Regions from separate parts of the Pseudomonas sp. DSP3-2-3 genome, predicted to be linked through region 3. Evidence: predicted binding sites of a transcription regulator. Region 3 holds the regulator's gene; each other region holds the start of a gene.
What was found. The regulator sigma-54, encoded in region 3, starts transcription at its own class of promoters, with help from an activator protein. The targets are predictions, from matches to a motif close to ANTGGCATNNANNTTGCTNT.
Positions count from the first base shown of each region.

Region 1 (5,095 bases), on a different contig from region 3:
GTTGCAGTTGATGGCCCGGCGCCAGACGTGGCTGGATCATCACGCCAACGGTGAAGGTGCCATTGTTGGCGCGCAACGCTTCGCCAGCAGGCAGATCGGTCAGTTCCAGCACCTGATAGGCGGCCTCGGGCTGAGAAGAGGCCGGGGGGGACTCGCTTGGTTGTTTCTGCACCGGGCTCGACGGTTTCGGCGTGTCGACGCTGTTCAGCGGCGGCAACTCGATGACCTCAGCCTTGATGCCATCCGGAGGCTGATTGGTAAACGCAGTGTTGCCGTTGGCATCGGTATATTTGTAGATCTGCGCCGCCGCAGGCAAGGCGATCAACAGCAGCAGACAGATAAGACTTCGACGCATGAACACTCCGATGACAATGGCTTGCGCAGTACTCTGGTAGTTACTGCAGCAGCTACTCCGACAGCGCAACGCCCGGAGTGCCAGCATAGAACACAATGAGTTCCACCGGGCTATCGCCGGTCTTGCCGCGATGCATGATATCCACCAATTCTGCCAGGGTGTCACCCTGTTTCAGGTGGATTGATTGGCTGCCGTCCTGTGTTTCGACGTCCAGCTCGCCCGAGGCCACATAAGCGGCGTTGGGAATCGGGTGTTTGTGCCAGTTCAGCGTAGTGTTTGCAGGGATGTTGATTTTCAGCAGGGTCAGTTCCGGCTGTCCGGCAGGGTATGCCTTGTAGGCCGTGCCGTCCCAGGAAGTGGTCGATTTGAGCAGTACGGTTGAATCCAGCTCGCCTGGCTGTGCGTTACAGGCGGTGGTGGTTATCAGTACGCCAAGGACAACGAGTGTTTTTTTGAACATGTCTGGAGCATCCCTTTCTTCGTTGAAGCCTGCCCGAAGGCGGCTCATTGCACCCCTCGGTATCGAGCAGGTGCGCGAAGCGCGAAGGATGTCAAAAAGGCCGGAGGTGAGTGCGGTAGCCCGATACCACATTGGAATGCTGATTTAAGCGAAGATAAAAAAAGCCTCCCGAAGGAGGCCGCTTTGCTATGTCAACATTGCTGACGCTTCGACGCTGTTCAGACGAGGCTGATTGGTGAACGCCGTGTTCATTGTGTCTTGATACACAATTCCCCGGTCGCCCGCACCAGCGCCAGATCATGAATCGCGTCCCTGGCCTGCCGTGCGCGCTGCTGGCCCAACCAGTTCGGGCAATCAGGGTCGCGCCGGTAAGGGGCAAACGCCGCGTAATTTTGCAGCAGCTGGATTTGCAGCTGATCAAGCCTGGGGCGGATCTGTTTGGTCAGGTCGGGCCGTGGGGTGTCGGGCGCCTTGCCGGCCGCGTGCCAGGTGGCAAGCAGCGCGTATTGCACCAGTTTGTTCGCTTCGATCTGGGCCGCCAGGAACTGGCTGACTTCATCGCCATCGAGCTTGTAGCTCGGCGCAAGTCTGGCTGCGGCGGCAATGACTTGCTGCTCGCGCGGGCTGTCCTGAATCGGTTTGCCGCTGTCCCATTTGGTCAGCGCAACCTGATCGGCGATGGTCAGCCGCTCGCTGATGCTGCCGAGCAGGAGCGCCAGTGCTGCGGGGGGCGGCGGCGCAGCCGGGGGATTCGAGGTACACGCGCCAATACTGACGATACATGCGGGGAGAAGAAAGCGTCGGGCCATTTTGCTAACGTTGGGCATCGGTTGATCTCTACGTTGTTTTTGTGGGATCGAAGCTTGGCGCTGCAAGAACGCGCACGAGCGTTGCGCGCGCAGGGTCGGGTAGTCAACCAGAAAACCGACCCATAAAAAAGGCCTCCCGAAGGAGGCCTCTTATTGCATCAACGTTACGTCAAAACCGCTGACGTGACTGGATCAGCAGCTGTAGTACAGCTCGTATTCCAGTGGGTGTACGAAGGTGCGTACTTTGATTTCTTCTTCGCTTTTCAGAGCGATGTAAGCGTCGATGAAATCGTCGCTGAAAACGCCGCCTTTGGTCAGGAACGCACGACCTTTGTCCAGCTCTTCCAGGGCTTCTTTCAGGCTACCGCAAACTTGTGGGATCTCTTTGGCCTCTTCAGGCGGCAGGTCATACAGGTTTTTGTCAGCTGCGTCGCCAGGGTGGATCTTGTTCTGGATGCCATCCAGGCCAGCCATCAACAGTGCAGCGAAGCCCAGGTACGGGTTGGCTGCTGGATCCGGGAAGCGCGCTTCGATACGGCGGGCTTTAGGGCTCGACACGTAAGGAATACGGATGGAAGCGGAACGGTTGCGCGCCGAGTAGGCCAGCATTACCGGAGCTTCGAAACCTGGGACCAGACGCTTGTAGGAGTTGGTCGACGGGTTGGTGAAGCCGTTCAGTGCCTTACCGTGCTTGATGATGCCGCCGATGAAGAACAGGGCGGTGTCGGACAGACCGGCATAACCTTCGCCAGCGAAGGTGTTCTTGCCATCTTTGGAGATGGACATGTGAACGTGCATACCCGAACCGTTATCGCCGTACAGAGGCTTAGGCATGAAGGTAGCGGTGCGGCCGTAAGCGTCGGCAACGTTGTGTACGCAATACTTGAGGGTCTGAACTTCGTCAGCCTTCTTGACCAGCGTGTTGAACTTGACGCCAATTTCGTTCTGACCGGCAGTCGCCACTTCGTGGTGGTGAACTTCGATAACCAGACCCATTTCTTCCATGGCATTACACATGGAGGTACGGATTTCGTGGTCGTGGTCGAACGGCGGAACAGGGAAGTAGCCGCCTTTCACGCCCGGACGGTGGCCTTTGTTGCCGCCTTCCACGTCCTGGTCAGACATCCACGAACCTTGTTCGGAGAAGATCTTGAACATGGAACCGGAGATGTCGGACTTGAACTTCACTTCGTCGAAGATGAAGAATTCTGGCTCCGGACCAACGAATACGGTGTCGCCGATACCGGTGGACTTCAGGTATTCCTCGGCACGGTGAGCAATGGCGCGTGGGTCGCGGTCATAGCCTTGCATGGTCGAAGGTTCGATGATGTCGCAAACCAGGATGATAGTTGGTTCTTCGGTGAACGGGTCGAGCACGGCAGTGCTGTCGTCCGGCATCAGGATCATGTCGGAAGCTTCGATGCCTTTCCAGCCAGCAATGGAGGAGCCGTCGAACATTTTGCCGATTTCAAAGAAATCTTCATCCAGCGCGTCGCGAGCCGGCATGGTCACGTGATGCTGAGTGCCTTTGGTGTCCGTGAAGCGCAGATCAATCCACTTAACGTCATGATCTTTGATGAGTTGAACCGACTTCGACATGGTGTCCTCCGGGTGGCTTCGGGCCGTTTTATGGTTTAGGCCCTTAGAATTTGGGTGATGCCGGCGCGAATACTCGGCTAAGGCAACCTGCCTCACAAGGGAGCAAATTGCATGCCAGTGCCCCGTGTTGGGTTTTTTGCGTCAAACACGCTCTTTATAGGGGGGAAAATCGATTTTAACTAATTCGCGCGCACCTTAATGATGCGATCAACTGGCCTACAGGTCCGTTTTGGTGCGTCGATGATTGGTTGCACGATAACTGGTTAAACCTTGAGCAATTTCCGCTATAATCCCGCCCCCTCTTTTTCGGCTGGCACCTCGCGCGCTGTTTTCATGAAACTAATCGTAAAAGTCTTCCCCGAAATCACTATTAAAAGCCGGCCGGTGCGTAAGCAGTTCATCCGCCAGCTGGCCAAAAACATCCGTACCGTGCTCCGCGACCTGGACCCGGCACTGGTGGTGGGAGGCGTGTGGGACAATCTTGAGGTTCAGACGCGTATCACTGAGCCCAAGACCCTGCACGAGATGACTGAGCGTCTCAGTTGCATGCCCGGCATCGCCAACTTCCTGCAAGTGGCTGAATACCCGCTGGGCGACATGGATGACATCCTCGCCAAGTGCAAACTGCACTACGCCGACCTGCTGCCAGGGAAGATTTTTTCCGTGCGCTGCAAGCGTGCGGGCAAGCATTCGTTCAGCTCAATGGACGTCGAAAAATACGTCGGCAGCAAGCTGCGTATCGAGTGCGGCGCTGCCGGAATCGACCTGAAAAAGCCGGAAATCGAAGTGCGGATGGAAATTCGCGACCAACGGTTGTTTGTGATTCACAGCCAGCACAACAGCATCGGCGGCTATCCACTGGGCGCGCTCGAACAGACCCTGGTGTTGATGTCCGGCGGTTTCGATTCGACGGTCGCGGCCTATCAGGTCATGCGGCGCGGGCTTATGGCGCACTTCTGCTTCTTCAACCTGGGCGGTCGTGCCCATGAACTGGGCGTGATGGAAGTTGCGCATTTCATCTGGAAGAAGTACGGCAGCTCGCAAAGAGTGCTGTTTGTCAGCGTTCCTTTCGAGGAAGTTCTCGGAGAAATCCTGCAGAAAGTCGATAACAGTCATATGGGTGTAGTTTTGAAGCGTATGATGTTGCGCGCTGCATCCTCTATTGCTGATCGCCTGGAAATCGACGTGCTGGTAACCGGCGAAGCGATTTCCCAAGTGGCCAGCCAGACGTTGCCGAACCTGTCGCTGATCGATGCGGCTACTGACAAGCTGGTCTTGCGCCCGCTGATCACCAGCCACAAGCAGGACATCGTCGATCAGGCGGTTGAAATTGGCACTGCCGATTTCGCCAAACACATGCCTGAGTATTGCGGGGTGATTTCGATCAACCCCAAGACCAACGCCAAGCGCAACCGCGTTGAGTACGAAGAACAACAGTTCGACATGGCGATTCTCGAGCGAGCGCTGGAGAATGCCAAGCTGGTCTCGATCGATCGGGTTATTGACGATTTGAGCCGCAGCATCGAGATAGAGGAAGTCAGTCAAGCGCTGGCAGGCCAGGTCATCATCGACATCCGTCATCCGGATGCCCAGGAAGACCAGCCGCTGCAATTGCCTGGCATTGAAATACAGGCGCTGCCGTTCTATGCATTGAACAGCCGCTTCAAGGAACTGGATGACACGCGCCAGTACCTGTTGTATTGCGACAAAGGCGTCATGAGTCGCCTGCATGCTCATCATTTGCTCAGTGAGGGGCATGCCAATGTGCGCGTTTATCGACCGAGCTAAGTGCCCGGGGCTGTTTGCCTGTGGCTTGCGTCACCGGCCCCCCGACGCCAGTCGTCTAGCCGTAACGGCTTTTGGCCGACTCTA
Region 1 covers NZ_JAFCXH010000014.1:14,432-19,526, forward strand. The annotation lists gene ACP7E4_RS17065 (DUF4124 domain-containing protein) at 1-355, opposite strand, end outside; gene ACP7E4_RS17070 (cupin domain-containing protein) at 408-815, opposite strand; gene ACP7E4_RS17075 (chorismate mutase) at 1,064-1,642, opposite strand; gene glnA (glutamate--ammonia ligase) at 1,817-3,223, opposite strand; gene thiI (tRNA uracil 4-sulfurtransferase ThiI) at 3,557-5,011, shown strand.
Region 1: the regulator sigma-54 is predicted to act here: its motif matches at 3,323-3,342, upstream of glnA (glutamate--ammonia ligase).

Region 2 (5,095 bases), on a different contig from region 3:
GGCTTCGCCGCGATCCAGGCGCAGATGTACGCGCAGATCGGGATTGAGCTTGTCCACCGAAGGCCGCAGACCCTCCGGCGTACGCAATTTGTCGACAATGGCGTCCTTGACCTTCAAGGCGCCAAAGTGGGTGTTATCAATGCCCGAACCGTTACCGCTGAACTCCACCGCCAGCGAACCATCGGCTTCAAGGTGGTCCTGCCAGTCGATATCCAGGACGCCGTGATACAGGTCTTCGGCGTCTTTCATCGGGAAGCGCTTGAGCACCAGCAGCACACGGTTGGCCAGGCGCGACCACAGGCATAACCGGTAGGCGGTTTCCATGGTGGCGACACCACGGATGGCCGAGGTGTGTTCCCGGGTCTCCTCAAGGCCAAGCGCAGTGGCTTCCTCAGACAGCAGGCCTTCGAGGCCTTTTGGGCACGTGAGGAAAAGTTCGTAACGTTCGGACATGAATATTCCAGGGCCGTAGCCATAAGCGGCGGGCAACGCATTGCCCCACCAGATTTAAAACAAGCGTCTTTCTTGGAGAACGCCTGCGTGGCACACACATTGTGCCGGTCCACCGCATGAGGTTATGACGTCAGTGCGGCAGTTTTTACCTTGAATCCAACCTGTTTGACCTTCAGCCCGCAATGGCCAAAAGACACTGGCTGAAAAGTGACTCATTCAGCATGACAACTGCCGCAATAAAAAGTCACATCGTGACCCTTCGTCGAAAAGCCTCTGAGTGCATTCAGCCATCACCCGCACTTGAGAATTGGTCTCAGCTTGCGCCGAAACCCTCGACATTGCGGGCTTGTAGAAAATATCAAGTTTGAAACACCTCAAGGCTTATGTCCCAGAGGTCACAAATGTTACGTGCTTATGACAAAACGATCATTCACAGCGCCCAATCCATTGGTTAGAACTCATCTCAGGTTGTTACTGCAATGGTAACGGCACCAAGCCCGCGACGCCGGCAGCGGGTACCAACGGCAGAATAATTCTGCCCGACCTCAGCACGAGGTCCCAGGGACATTACAGTCAACAAACGAGGGCAACACCCTATGAGAAGACTTAAGCGTGATCCGTTGGAAAGAGCATTTTTACGCGGATATCAATTTGGCGTTCATGGAAAATCCCGTGAGCTTTGCCCTTTTACTCTACCGTCAGTGCGCCAAGCGTGGATCAATGGTTGGCGAGAAGGACGCGGCGACAACTGGGACGGTATGACCGGCACTGCGGGAATCCACAGACTCAACGAACTTCACGCGGTCGGGTAATCAGGTAACTTCCGACCAGTCCAGCAAATCTCTGTAAAAAATGACCTAACCAGGCGCGTCCCATCCGGGCGCGGGGCGCAAGCCCAGGGGCTCCTCAGGAGCCCCTTTTTTATGCCTGGCGTTTGGGCATTGCCGCGATAGCGTCCACCGATTGGCGAATCAGTGCCGGGCCTTTATAGATAAAGCCGGAGTAGATCTGCACCAGACTGGCACCGGCGGCGATTTTCTCAGCCGCGTGCTTGCCTTCGGTGATGCCGCCCGCAGCGATGATCGGCAGACGCCCGGCCAGTTCACCGGCGAGGATCTTCACCGTATGCGTACTCTTCTCGCGTACCGGCGCACCTGACAACCCGCCCGCTTCGTCGCCGTGAGGCAAGCCTTCAACGCCTTGGCGGCTGAGCGTGGTGTTGGTGGCGATGACCGCGTCCATGCCGGATTCGATCAATGCCGCGGCAACCAACACGGTTTCTTCATCAGTCATGTCCGGGGCGATCTTGATTGCCAACGGCACGCGCTTGCCATGCAACTGGGTCAGCGCCTGCTGACGGATGCTCAAGGCTTCCAGCAGTTGCTTCAACGAGTCGCCGAATTGCAGGCTGCGCAGCCCCGGCGTGTTGGGCGAGCTGACATTGACCGTGACGTAGCTGGCGTGGGCGTAGACCTTGTCCAGGCAAATCAGATAGTCATCCACGGCGCGCTCGACCGGTGTATCGAAATTCTTGCCGATATTGATGCCCAGGATACCGGTGTATTTCGCGGCCTGAACCCGGCTGATCAGATGATCGACGCCCAGATTATTGAAGCCCATGCGATTGATGATCGCCTCGGCGTGCGGCAGGCGGAAGATCCGTGGCTTCGGATTGCCCGGCTGTGGACGCGGGGTTACCGTGCCGATTTCAACGAAGCCGAAACCCAGCTGGGCGAAGCCGTCGATGGCCGCGCCGTTCTTGTCCAGTCCTGCCGCCAGCCCGACCGGATTGGGAAACTCCAGGCCCATGACAGTCACCGGCAGGCGCGCAGGCGCCTTGCTCAGCAGGCGATTGAGCCCCAGGCGTCCGCCGGCACCAATCAGGTCCAGCGACAGGTCATGGGAGGTTTCCGGGGAAAGTTTGAACAGTAACTGGCGGGCCAGGTTATACATGGGCGGGCGCGACTCGTCGAAGCTGAATTCAGGGCGGCGATTATAGACGCCTGGGCGGGCGGGCGCGAGGCATGCGATCAGCTTTTAACAGGACGGCGTCAATGCGGGCGCTCGCACTGGCATATCGCTTGCTTGGAACAGTCATCAGCACTCGTTCCAACGGTGGAGCGATGCACAGACAATGGCGCCGTTTTCGTCCTTGCTTTATGCAACGGCTTGAACGACGCTTTTTTTATGGAAGAACCCCTCATCGGGCCAGCTACAAACGCTCCCGAGACAGGCTTTTCCGGAAAGGAAGAAACGCTTATGAATACCTCCACAAACGATCCGCTCGCCTGGGTGAATGGCAGCGATGCGCCAGAAATGAACAGCCTCGACCTGGGCTTCATGGCGTTGTCTGACAGTGCATCGTTGGTGGTGGCCGCCACTCAGGGGTTCGCCCAGCCTTATGGCCTGACCCTCAATCTCAAGCGCCAGGCTTCCTGGGCCAGCCTGCGTGACAAACTGGTCAGCGGCGAACTGCATGCCGCCCACAGCCTTTACGGCCTGATCTATGCCGTGCAACTGGGCATCGGCGGCGGTCCCGCGACGGACATGGCGGTGTTGATGGGCCTGAACCAGAACGGCCAGAGCATCAATTTGTCTCGACCGCTGCAAGATGCCGGCGTGATCACTCCTGAGGCACTGGACCGGCGCGCGCACCAAAGCGGCCCAAAGCTGACCTTCGCCCAGACCTTCCCCACCGGTAACCATGCGATGTGGTTGTATTACTGGCTGGCCAGCCAAGGCATTCATCCGCTTCACGATGTGACCAGCGTCGTCGTGCCGCCGCCGCAAATGGTTGCGCACCTGCAGGCCGGGCGTATCGACGGCTTCTGCGTTGGCGAACCCTGGGGTGCCAGTGCCGTGCAGCGACAACTGGGTTTCACCTTCGCCACCAGCCAGGCGATCTGGCCGGATCACCCGGAGAAAGTCCTGGGTTGCACCCGCGAGTTTGTCGAACAGAATCCCAACACGGCCCGCGCACTAGTGAAGGCCGTTCTGGAAGCCAGCCGTTTCATCGAAGAAAATCAGGAAAACCGCCGCAGCACCGCGCAGCTGATCAGTGGCAAAGACTATCTGGATGCACCCGCCAGCTGCATCGAGCCGCGTTTGCTCGGCGAATATACCGATGGGCTGGGCAACCAATGGCAGGATAATCATGCCCTGCGCTTTCATCGCGGCGGCGCAGTGAACCTGCCTTACCTGTCCGATGGCATGTGGTTCATGACCCAATTCCGCCGCTGGGGCTTGCTGCGCGAGGACCCGGACTATCTGTCGGTCGCCACACGCGTTCACCAACTGGAGTTGTATCGCCAGGCAGCGGGTGAAGTGGGCATCGAAGTCGCTGCTTCGGCCATGCGCAGCAGCCAGTTGATCGACGGCAAAGTCTGGGACGGCAGCGATCCGGCGGGCTACGCGCGCAGCTTCAAACTGCATGCGCTGGCTGATACCGCCCCCGACGTTGTCAGCCGCTGAGGGCCGCAATCATGCTACGTATCCTGTTGATCAACGACACACCGAAAAAAGTCGGACGCCTGAAAGCGGCGCTCTCCGAAGCGGGATTTGAAGTCATCGACGAGTCCGGGCTGATCATCGACTTGCCCGCTCGGGTTGAAGCGGTGCGCCCGGACGTGATCCTCATCGACACCGAATCCCCGGGCCGCGACGTCATGGAGCAGGTGGTGCTGGTCAGCCGTGATCAGCCGCGCCCCATCGTGATGTTCACCGACGAGCACGATCCCGACGTGATGCGCCAGGCGATCAAGTCCGGGGTCAGCGCCTACATCGTCGAGGGCATTCTTGCCCAGCGCCTGCAGCCCATCCTCGATGTCGCCATGGCACGATTTGAGAGCGATCAAGCCTTGCGTGCCCAACTTCAGGCACGCGATCAGCAATTGGCCGAACGCAAACGCATCGAACTGGCCAAGGGCTTGCTGATGAAAATGAAGGATTGCAAGGAAGAAGAGGCCTACACCCTGATGCGCCGTCAGGCCATGAGCAGGCAGCAGAAACTGATCCAGGTGGCCGAACAGATCATTGCCATGAGCGAGCTGCTGGGGTGATGCGGGCCAACGAAAAAGCGTCCTTCGCGTCTCTGGCCCAGCTTTTGCTTAGCTAATCACACAGGTAGCCAACGGCGGTTGCCCCACTTACGACAAAGACGTCGCACACCTCTTTCGCCAACGCGAATCGGGTTGCGGCGTTTTTTGCGTTTTGGCCCCAGTGATTGGGGCCGGTGGAGCCACCGAGGTTATGGATGCTCCGCCTGCAGGTCTTCGCCCGCTGCGGTTCATGAACCGACAGACTTCCTTTATGCAGATGAGGTGTTCAATGAATACAAGTTTCTGGAAAGCCGGCCACAAACCGACTCTGTTCGCTGCCTTCCTGTATTTCGACCTGAGCTTCATGGTCTGGTACCTGCTTGGCCCTTTGGCGGTACAGATCGCTGCCGACTTGCACCTGACCACGCAACAACGCGGCCTGATGGTGGCAACGCCGATTCTGGCCGGTGCGGTGCTGCGCTTCGTCATGGGTTTGCTGGCTGATCAACTGTCGCCGAAAACTGCCGGCATCATTGGCCAGGTCATCGTCATCTGCGCCTTGTTCGGTGCCTGGAAACTGGGTATTCACAGTTATGAGCAGGCCT
Region 2 covers NZ_JAFCXH010000007.1:124,439-129,533, reverse strand. The annotation lists gene rlmKL (bifunctional 23S rRNA (guanine(2069)-N(7))-methyltransferase RlmK/23S rRNA (guanine(2445)-N(2))-methyltransferase RlmL) at 1-453, opposite strand, end outside; gene rmf (ribosome modulation factor) at 1,050-1,265, shown strand; gene ACP7E4_RS10710 (quinone-dependent dihydroorotate dehydrogenase) at 1,375-2,406, opposite strand; gene ACP7E4_RS10705 (CmpA/NrtA family ABC transporter substrate-binding protein) at 2,713-3,924, shown strand; gene ACP7E4_RS10700 (ANTAR domain-containing response regulator) at 3,936-4,511, shown strand; gene ACP7E4_RS10695 (nitrate/nitrite transporter) at 4,780-5,095, shown strand, end outside.
Region 2: the regulator sigma-54 is predicted to act here: its motif matches at 2,522-2,541, upstream of ACP7E4_RS10705 (CmpA/NrtA family ABC transporter substrate-binding protein).

Region 3 (5,095 bases):
GTGGAAGTCCTTTCAGCTTAGGTCGCGGTGACGGACCTGAACGTTCTTGAGAGATTGATGCAGGACCTGGCCGAGGCGCTCGGTCAGGTAAACAGAGCGGTGGTGCCCGCCGGTGCAGCCAATGGCAATGGTGACATAGGAGCGATTGCTGGCAGCGAAGCGGGGTAGCCATTTGTTGAGGTAGGTGAAAATGTCCTGGAACATTTCCTCGACGTCGGGCTGCGCAGCAAGGTAGTCGATAACCGGCTGGTCGAGGCCCGATTGTTCGCGCAGTTCCGGCTTCCAGTAGGGGTTGGGCAGGCAGCGGACATCGAAAACCAGATCAGCATCCACCGGCATGCCACGCTTGAAGCCAAACGACTCAATCAAGAATGCAGTGCCCGGTTCCGGCTTGTTCAGCAGGCGCAGTTTCAGCGTGTCGCGCAACTGATAGAGGTTCAGGTGCGTGGTGTTGATCTTCAGGTCGGCCAGATCGATGATCGGGCCCAATAACGTGGTTTCGTCGCGGATCGCCTCCGCAAGCGAGCGATTTGCGGTGCTCAGCGGATGGCGGCGGCGGGTTTCCGAGAAGCGCTTGAACAGGGTTGCTTCGTCGGCATCGAGGTAAAGCACATCGCACTGAATGTTGCGCGAGCGTACTTCCTCAAGCATCTGCGGGAAGCGGGTCAGGTGGCTTGGCAGATTGCGCGCGTCGATGGAAACCGCAAGCAGTGGCTCGGCCAGTTCCGTGTTGATCAGCGCGCGTTCGGCAAGCTCAGGCAGCAGGCCGGCGGGGAGGTTGTCAACGCAATAGAAGCCGCTGTCCTCCAGTACATCCAGGGCCGTGCTCTTGCCGGAGCCTGAACGGCCACTGACGATAATCATGCGCATGGTTAATGCCCGTTCTGCTCGTCCAGTACCACCTGATAAAGCGCTTCATTGCTTTCAGCGCTGCGCAGACGGTCACGCACTTCTTTGCGATCAAGCATGCTGGCGATTTGGCGCAGGAGCTCCAGGTGTGCATCGGTGGCAGCTTCCGGAACCAGCAGGACAAACAGCAGGTCCACAGGCGCGCCATCAATGGCATCGAAATCAACCGGTGAGTTCAGGTGCAGCAACGCACTGATGGGCGAGTGACAACCCTTCAGGCGACAATGCGGGATGGCGATGCCGTTACCAAAGCCGGTAGACCCGAGTTTTTCGCGGGCAACAAGGCTTTCGAACAGGGTTTGCGAGTCCAGATCAGGCACTTCTCTGCCGATCAGATTGGCAATCTGTTCAAGTACGCGTTTCTTACTGCCGCCCGGCACGTTCACGAGTGAACGGCCGGGGGTCAGGATGTTTTCGAGTCGGATCATGTGTGGGGGTATCAGCGAGCCGTCGCACCCTGGAGGTGGCCGATCTGCTTTTCCTTATGCTTGAGCAATTGTCTGTCTAGCTTGTCGGTCAGAAGGTCAATCGCCGCGTACATGTCGTCATGTTCCGCATTGGCGACTACCTTCGCGCCGGGGATGTGCAGGGTGGCTTCGATTTTCTGTTTCAGCTTCTCGACCTCCATGATGACCTGCACATTGGTTATCTTGTCGAAGTGGCGCTCCAGTCGTCCGAGTTTTTCGGTGATGTAGTCGCGTAGGGCGTCGGTCACATCCAGTTGATGTCCACTGATGTTGACTTGCATACCGCTTTCTCCTTATTGCCAGTGCATAAAGAGGCAGGCTTTTGCCTACCACTGGAACGCTTTGGCCTGCAGCTGGGGCTTGGGTAAAAACGACTGCGGAGTGTGCGCGCCACGTCTTTACCCTTGCCGGGTCACATCAGTCGCTTGCGTTCGCTAGATGGCGCAATGCCCAGTGATTCGCGGTATTTAGCAACTGTGCGACGAGCTACCTGAATGCCTTGTGCCTCCAGTAAACCAGCGATCTTGCTGTCACTCAACGGCTTTTTCTGATTTTCCGCGGCAACCAGTTTTTTGATGATCGCGCGAATCGCTGTGGACGAACACTCACCGCCCTCGGACGTGCTTACGTGGCTCGAAAAGAAATATTTCAGTTCGTAGATGCCACGTGGCGTATGCATGAATTTTTGCGTGGTCACGCGGGAAATCGTCGATTCGTGCATGCCGACCGCTTCAGCGATGTCATGAAGGACGAGCGGCTTCATCGCCTCGTCGCCGTATTCCAGGAAGCCGCGCTGATGCTCGACGATCTGGGTCGCGACCTTCATGAGCGTTTCATTGCGGCTCTGCAGGCTCTTGATGAACCAGCGGGCTTCCTGCAACTGATTGCGCATGAAGGTGTTGTCGGCGCTGGTGTCGGCACGCCGCACGAATCCGGCGTATTGCGGGTTCACGCGCAGGCGAGGGACCGACTCCTGATTGAGCTCGACCAGCCAGCGCTCGTTATCCTTGCGCACAATGACGTCCGGGACGACATATTCGGCTTCGGCGGATTCGATTTGCGAGCCCGGCCGTGGATTGAGGCTCTGGACCAGTTCGATGATCTGGCGCAGTTCGTCTTCCTTGAGCTTCATGCGGCGCATCAGCTGGCCGTAATCGCGGCTGCCCAACAAGTCAATGAAGTCGCTGACCAGGCGCTGGGCTTCGGCGAGCCAGCGGGTCTTGGCAGGCAGTTGGCGCAGTTGCAGCATCAGGCACTCACTGAGATTGCGCGCGCCGATACCGGCGGGTTCAAACTGCTGGATGCGGTGCAGAACGGCTTCGATCTCGTCGAGCTCAATGTCCAGCTCAGGATCGAAGGCGTCGAGAATTTCTTCGAGTGTTTCGTCCAGATAACCCTGGTTGTTGATGCAGTCGATCAGCGTCACGGCTATCAGACGATCGGTGTCCGACATCGGCGCCAGATTCAGCTGCCAGAGCAAATGGCTCTGCAGGCTTTCACCGACGGATGTGCGGGTGGTGAAGTCCCATTCATCGTCGTCATTGCTGGGCAGACTACTGGCGCTGGTCTGATAGACGTCTTCCCAGGCGGTGTCCACCGGCAATTCATTGGGAATGCGCTCGTTCCATTCGCCTTCTTCCAGGTTGTCGACCGTCGGGGCGGATTCCTGATAAGTCGGCTCCTGAACATCAGGATTGGGCTTTTGCTCGATATTGTCAGCCAGTGGATCGGCGTTGTCGAAATCGTCGCCTTCTTCCTGGCGTTCCAGCATAGGGTTGGATTCCAGCGCCTCTTGAATCTCCTGTTGGAGATCCAGAGTCGAAAGCTGGAGTAAGCGGATGGCCTGTTGCAGCTGCGGCGTCATCGTCAGCTGCTGGCCCATTCTCAGGACTAGCGATGGTTTCATGGCTGGGGCTAACACCTTATTCGCCGGCGCACATGCGCCATCCACTATCAGGGCGCCGGGGCGCCTACATAAGCAAATTATATGCCTGAAACCGAAGTGTTTGCCTAGAGTGTGATGGCAATTAATGCTGCATCATTGAAACACTCGGGCATTGCCCGCTTGGGGAAGCGAGACACCGCAGCAATTACAGGCGGAACTCGTGACCGAGGTAAACCTCTTTCACCAGCTGGTTAGCCAGAATGGTTTCCGAATCGCCTTCGGCGATCAGTTGCCCATCGTTGACGATGTAAGCGGTTTCGCAGATATCCAGGGTTTCGCGGACGTTGTGATCGGTGATCAGAACGCCGATACCCTTGGCTTTCAGGTGATGAATGATCTGCTTGATATCACCTACCGAAATCGGGTCCACGCCGGCGAAAGGTTCGTCGAGCAGGATGAATTTCGGCGAGGTGGCCAGGGCGCGGGCGATTTCCACCCGGCGACGTTCACCACCGGACAGGCTCATGCCCAGGTTGTCGCGGATATGGCTGATGTGGAATTCCTGCAGCAGGCTTTCCAGTTCCTTGCGGCGCGCGGCGCTGTCCAGCTCCTTGCGGGTCTCAAGGATCGCCATGATGTTGTCGGCTACCGAAAGCTTGCGGAAGATCGAGGCTTCCTGGGGAAGATAACCGATGCCTGCGCGCGCACGGCCGTGCATCGGCTGGTGGCTGACGTCCAGGTCATCGATCAGGACGCGGCCCTGATCGGCCTGAACCAGGCCGACGATCATGTAGAAGCAGGTTGTCTTGCCGGCACCGTTAGGCCCAAGCAGGCCAACGATTTGCCCACTGTCGATAGACAGGCTCACATCGCGTACGACCTGACGGCCCTTGTAGCTTTTAGCCAAATGCTGGGCTTTCAGCGTCGCCATTTACTGGGCCTTCTGCTGGTCGGTTTTCTTTTTCGGCTGGATCACCATGTCGATACGCGGACGCGGTGCGGTGACCTTGTTGCCATTGGCACGGCCGGCGCTAACGATCTGCTTCACGGTGTCGTAAACGATTTTCTCGCCTTCGGACGTGTTGCCGTCATTGATGACCTTGGCCTTGTCGATCAATACGATGCGATCCTGCGCCGCGTAGTATTGAATGGTAATGGCGTAGGCCTGAACGATAGGCTTGTCCACCGAGGGCTTCTGCTCGTAATAAGCCAGGTTGCCAACGGAGGTGAACACGTCGACTTCGCCCTGAGCGTTACGGGTGATGGTCACGGTGTTGCCGGTGATCTTCATCGAGCCTTGCGTGATGATGACGTTGCCTTTGTAGGTGGCCACGCCTTTTTTATCATCAAGCTGCGCATCGTCAGACTGAATGTGGATCGGTTGATCGCGGTCAGTCGGCAGGGACCAGGCGCTCGCGCTTCCCAGTGCTGCGCCCAGGCCGAGCAATAAAGGAAGGGTTTTAACGAGCCTCATACTGTCCTCTTACGTTGGACAGCAGGTCCATCCTGCCGTCGTTCAAATACGCTTTCATTCCCTTGGCCGTGGTCACACCGCCCGCGCCGTCGATTCTAACGGCTTGCTCGGTCTGCGCATATTGCTTCTGTGGGAATACGGTCATTCGACTACTGGTGATAATGGTCGTACGGTTTTTATCATCGGTTCGTGCTACGCGAACCGAATCGATCAATTCGACCTGAGTGCCGCCAGGGGAAACTTCACCTTGCTTGCTCTGGATATGCCACGGATAAAGCGTGCCGCGAAACATTTGCAGGTCCGGTGTGGTCAGCAGCGTTACGTCGGTAGCCTTCAGGTGCTCGACCTTGTCCGCCGTCA
Region 3 covers NZ_JAFCXH010000008.1:177,038-182,132, reverse strand. The annotation lists gene rapZ (RNase adapter RapZ) at 13-870, opposite strand; gene ptsN (PTS IIA-like nitrogen regulatory protein PtsN) at 873-1,337, opposite strand; gene hpf (ribosome hibernation-promoting factor, HPF/YfiA family) at 1,349-1,657, opposite strand; gene ACP7E4_RS12145 (RNA polymerase factor sigma-54) at 1,789-3,282, opposite strand; gene lptB (LPS export ABC transporter ATP-binding protein) at 3,467-4,192, opposite strand; gene lptA (lipopolysaccharide transport periplasmic protein LptA) at 4,193-4,735, opposite strand; gene lptC (LPS export ABC transporter periplasmic protein LptC) at 4,722-5,095, opposite strand, start outside.

Region 4 (5,095 bases), on a different contig from region 3:
CCGGTAGAACTCCATGACTTCCTCGAACTGCATGACAGTCTGGGCAAATTGTTCGAGCCAGAGGCTGTCGTGGCGCTGGGTCTTGAGTTGCACGAAGACTGACAGACCGAGGCCGAGCTTTTCGGCATCCAGCAGCACCACCTTGGATTTGATGAAGCCCGCTTCTTCGAGCTTCTTCACGCGCTTCCAGCAAGGGGTGGTCGAGAGGTTGACCGCTTCGGCCAGATCCTTGAGCGGCATGGACGCATCGCGCTGGAGCAGGCTCAGGATGTGCCGGTCAAAACTGTCCATTCTGCGCTACCGATCTTTTGGAGAAATATTTTCTACAGATTAGCGACTTCGGTAGGACGAAGGAAAATTCTTTTCTCGGCATATCAGTAAAATTTGCTCATTAACCCGCATTTGAGCAGAGGCATAGCAGTGATGAGCGACTGGATCCGTACGGCCATGAAAAAGATTTCCTGCGATCAACAGCGCTCGGCCGATACGCACATGCTCAAACTGGATGTTCCCGCATTCAAAGACGTCGATATCTACATCAAGGATGAAAGCACGCATCCGAGCGGCAGTTTGAAGCACCGGCTGGCGCGTTCGTTGTTCCTGCATGCGATTTGCAGTGGCAAGGTTCGCGAAGGCACGCATGTGGTCGAGGCGTCATCCGGCAGTACGGCGGTGTCCGAAGCCTATTTCGCCAGGCTGGTGGGGCTGAGCTTTACGGCGGTGATGCCACGCAATACGGCGAGCAAGAAAATCGAACAGGTGGAATTGCTGGGTGGCCGCTGTCATTTCGTCGAGCGCGCCTGCGATGTGTATGCCGAGGCCGAGCGGCTGGCCAGCGTGGGCGATGGTCATTACATGGACCAGTTCACCTTCGCCGAGCGCGCCACCGACTGGCGCGGCAATAACAATATTGCCGACAGCATTTTCGAGCAGTTGAGCGGCGAAGAGCATCCAGTGCCTGCCGCAATCGTGATGAGCGCCGGAACCGGCGGCACCTCGGCGACAATTGGCCGTTTCATCCGCTACAAGGGGCATGACACGCAGCTGATCGTGGTGGACCCGGAGAATTCGGTGTTCTATGAGAGCTATCGTACGGGTGATACCGGCGTGACCAGCCAGCAGGGCAGCCGCATCGAAGGTATTGGCCGACCCAAGGTCGAGGCTTCGTTTCTGCCCGGCGTGATCGACGACATGTTGCAGGTGCCTGACGCCGCGAGCATCGCCACGCTGGCCTGGCTCGAACGGCTGCTCGGCAAGAAGCCCGGCGGCTCGACTGGCACCAACGTCTGGGGCGCGTTGACAGTGGCGCTGCAGATGCAGGAGCAAGGCTTGAAAGGATCAGTGGTGACGCTGATGTGCGACAGCGGCGAGCGTTATCTGGACACGTACTACGACCCGCAATGGGTCGCGCGCACCATTGGTGACCTCGCGCCTTATACGCGCAAGCTGGAGCAGTTGTTGGTGCCGGCCAGATAGGTCAACACCGGCCCGTTGGAGCGAGGCTTGCCCGCGAAGAGCGGTAACGCGGTGATTCTGGTGCACCGAGGCCGTCTGGTTCACGGGCCAGCCTCGCTCCAACGGATGGTTATGCGTCAGGCGTCATTCTTTGGCGAAGCGTTCGCTTCCATCTCCGCAACCTTGGCTTCCAGCGCTTCCAGGCGTGCCCGGGTGCGGGCGAGGACGGCCATCTGGCTGTCGAACTCCTCACGACTGACCAGATCCAGTTTGCTGAAGCCGCTTTGCAGCAGGGCCTTGAACTGGGTTTCAAATTCATTGCGCGGGATTGGCGTCTCGCCGTTGAACAAGCGCGAGGCGTGGCCGCTCAGGGCATCAAGGAAAGCTTTGGGCGCGAGCATGGTCAGGTTCCAGAATCAGATGGGCGGCAGTGTAGCACGCAGCGTCTATAGTCAATCCAGGTCGGGGGATGCACGGTTATCGCGCATCGGTGCGTGCACGCGCGCACTGTAGTTGTGCGTTCCGCTCGTCTGGAAGGGGCCGGGGTTGAACGATTGTGGGTCAAGGGCCTGTATTCAATGAAAAATCACGAGATGGCAAGCTTTCTGCTTAGACGCTTATGACCCATGCACTGAGGCAGTCGCTGTGACGAGGGCAGTGCGGCAGGCGGAGCGGGGATGTGTTTCGTCAGAAGTGGTTTCTGGGGTTGGTCGGGCCTCTATTTAAGGCGACCGACGCGTTACAAAGCCAGGCACTGCGCTTAGACTTGAGTCGGGTTTGTTTTCCTGGGGCAAGTCCACCAATTCGGGAGAAAGTTTCATGAAGCTAGTCACTGCAATCATTAAGCCGTTCAAGCTGGACGACGTGCGCGAGTCGCTGTCTGAAATCGGCGTGCAGGGCATCACCGTCACTGAAGTCAAAGGCTTCGGACGTCAGAAAGGCCACACCGAGCTGTATCGCGGTGCGGAATACGTAGTCGACTTCCTTCCCAAGGTGAAGATCGATGTAGCCATTGATGACAAGGATCTGGATCGGGTTATCGAGGCGATAACCAAAGCAGCCAACACCGGCAAGATTGGTGACGGCAAGATCTTCGTGGTCAATCTGGAACAGGCTATTCGCATCCGTACGGGCGAAACCGATACCGACGCAATCTAAGCCGCCAACCCCAACGCCCCAGGAGAAAACAATATGACTCTGCGTCAATTCGCAGGGCTAGGAGCCCTGTTGTCCCTCGTAACCCCTGGCCTTGCCATGGCGGCGGACGAAGTGGCAGCCCCAGTCCTCAACTCAGGCGACACTGCCTGGATGCTGACTTCGACAGCCTTGGTGCTGTTCATGACTATTCCCGGCCTCGCGCTGTTCTACGGCGGCATGGTTCGGTCGAAAAACATTCTTTCCGTGATGATGCAGTGCTTCGCTATCACTGGTTTGATCAGCATCCTGTGGGTCGTTTACGGCTACAGCATTGCGTTCGATACCACAGGTATGGAAGCCGGCGTCGTCAACTTCAACTCCTTCTTCGGTGGCATGGGTAAAGCGTTCCTCGCTGGTATCACGCCAGCCAGCATCACTGGCCCTGCTGCGTTGTTCCCTGAAGCGGTGTTCGTCACCTTTCAGATGACCTTCGCCATCATCACTCCAGCCCTGATCGTCGGCGCCTTCGCAGAACGCATGAAGTTCTCCGCGATGCTGATCTTCATGGCTATCTGGTTCACCCTGGTCTACGCGCCAATCGCGCACATGGTCTGGGGCGGCGTCGGTGGTCTGTTGTGGGACTGGGGCGTTCTGGACTTCGCAGGCGGCACCGTGGTTCACATCAACGCGGGTGTGGCTGGCCTGGTTGCCTGTCTGGTACTTGGCAAGCGTAAAGGTTTCCCGACTACCCCGATGGCTCCGCATAACCTGGGTTACACCCTGGTCGGCGCGGCAATGCTCTGGGTAGGCTGGTTCGGCTTCAACGCCGGTTCCGCTGCTGCGGCAAACGGCACTGCCGGTATGGCGATGCTGGTTACCCAGATCGCGACTGCCGCCGCTGCGCTGGGCTGGATGTTCGCCGAGTGGCTGACCCACGGTAAGCCAAGTGCCCTGGGCATCGCTTCGGGTGTGGTTGCCGGTCTGGTTGCCGTTACACCGGCCGCAGGTACTGTTGGCCCGATGGGCGCTCTGATCATCGGTCTGGCTGCAGGCGTGATCTGCTTCTTCTGCGCCACCAGCCTCAAGCGCAAGCTCGGCTACGACGACTCCCTGGACGCCTTCGGCGTGCACGGTATCGGCGGTATCGTCGGCGCGATCCTTACCGGTGTATTCGCAGCCCCTGCTCTGGGCGGCTTCGGCACCGTGACTGACATCGCGGCACAAGTCTGGATCCAGTGCAAAGGCGTAGGCTTCACGATCATCTACACCGCGATCGTGACCTTCATCATCCTCAAGGTGCTGGACGCGGTCATGGGCCTGCGTATCACCGAGGAAGAAGAAGCGGTCGGCCTCGACCTTGCGCAACACAACGAGCGTGGCTACAACCTGTAAGTCAGCGCAAAAAAAATGCCCGGTTTGCCGGGCATTTTTTTGTCTGGCGTTTGTCGATAGAGGGCATCGCGGATGTCTTACAGAAGAGCCGGTTTATTGCGCGCTTTGCTTTTTCTACCAGCGCGTTAGAATGCGCGCCGAACATGCGGAGAACTGTATGTGGCAACAGACCAGGATTACCCTGCGGGCCAGGCCTCGTGGGTTCCATCTGGTGACCGACGAGATACTGGCAGGCTTGCCCGAGCTGCGCGGTTGTCGAGTGGGACTGTTGCATTTGTGGCTGCAGCATACCTCGGCTTCGTTGACCATCAACGAGAGTGCCGACCCGGCCGTGCGTCGCGACTTCGAACGCTTTTTCAACCGTCTGGCACCTCAGGGCGTGGACGGCTTTGAACATGATGACGAAGGACCTGACGACCTGCCGGCGCATTTCAAGGCCAGTTTGCTAGGCTGCCAGTTGTTGCTGCCGGTAACGGCAGGGCGATTGGCGCTGGGCACCTGGCAAGGTGTTTATCTTGGTGAGCATCGCGATGTTGGTGGTGCTCGCAACGTCCTCGCCACCTTGCAAGGTGAGAAGGCGTGATCGCTGAGCTTCAGCGCTATGTTGAATTTTTTCCGACTGCATTCGAAAACGGGCGCAGCTGGGCTATAACTAATCTGCTTTCGCAAGTCATGAGGTAGAACATGAGCGACGACGACAACGACGATCTGGTTGATGATCTGGAAGGTGAAGAGGACGGTGAGGAGCTTGTAGCTGCTGCCGAAGACGATGGCGCTGAAGTTGATGACAGCGTCGAAGCTTCCGTCACTCCCACCAAGGGAAAAGCCAAGGCTGCAGTCTCGGTTGATGAGCTGCCTAGCGTAGAAGCCAAAAACAAAGAGCGTGATGCTCTGGCTCGCGCAATGGAAGAGTTCCTCGCTCGGGGCGGCAAGGTACAGGAAGTGGAAGCCAACGTGGTCGCCGATCCTCCCAAGAAGCCTGACAACAAATACGGTAGCCGCCCGATTTAAGGTGTCGGTTGCCGCATGAAAAAAAGCCCGCTGTCGCTGCGGGCTTTTTTTTTCGTGTTTATCTCGTTGGAGATTCTATGTCTGAGGGCAACTGACAGGC
Region 4 covers NZ_JAFCXH010000049.1:16,425-21,519, forward strand. The annotation lists gene ACP7E4_RS28975 (Lrp/AsnC family transcriptional regulator) at 1-291, opposite strand, end outside; gene ACP7E4_RS28980 (PLP-dependent cysteine synthase family protein) at 424-1,476, shown strand; gene ACP7E4_RS28985 (accessory factor UbiK family protein) at 1,593-1,856, opposite strand; gene glnK (P-II family nitrogen regulator) at 2,275-2,613, shown strand; gene ACP7E4_RS28995 (ammonium transporter) at 2,647-3,984, shown strand; gene ACP7E4_RS29000 (secondary thiamine-phosphate synthase enzyme YjbQ) at 4,142-4,567, shown strand; gene sutA (transcriptional regulator SutA) at 4,669-4,995, shown strand.
Region 4: the regulator sigma-54 is predicted to act here: its motif matches at 2,048-2,067, upstream of glnK (P-II family nitrogen regulator).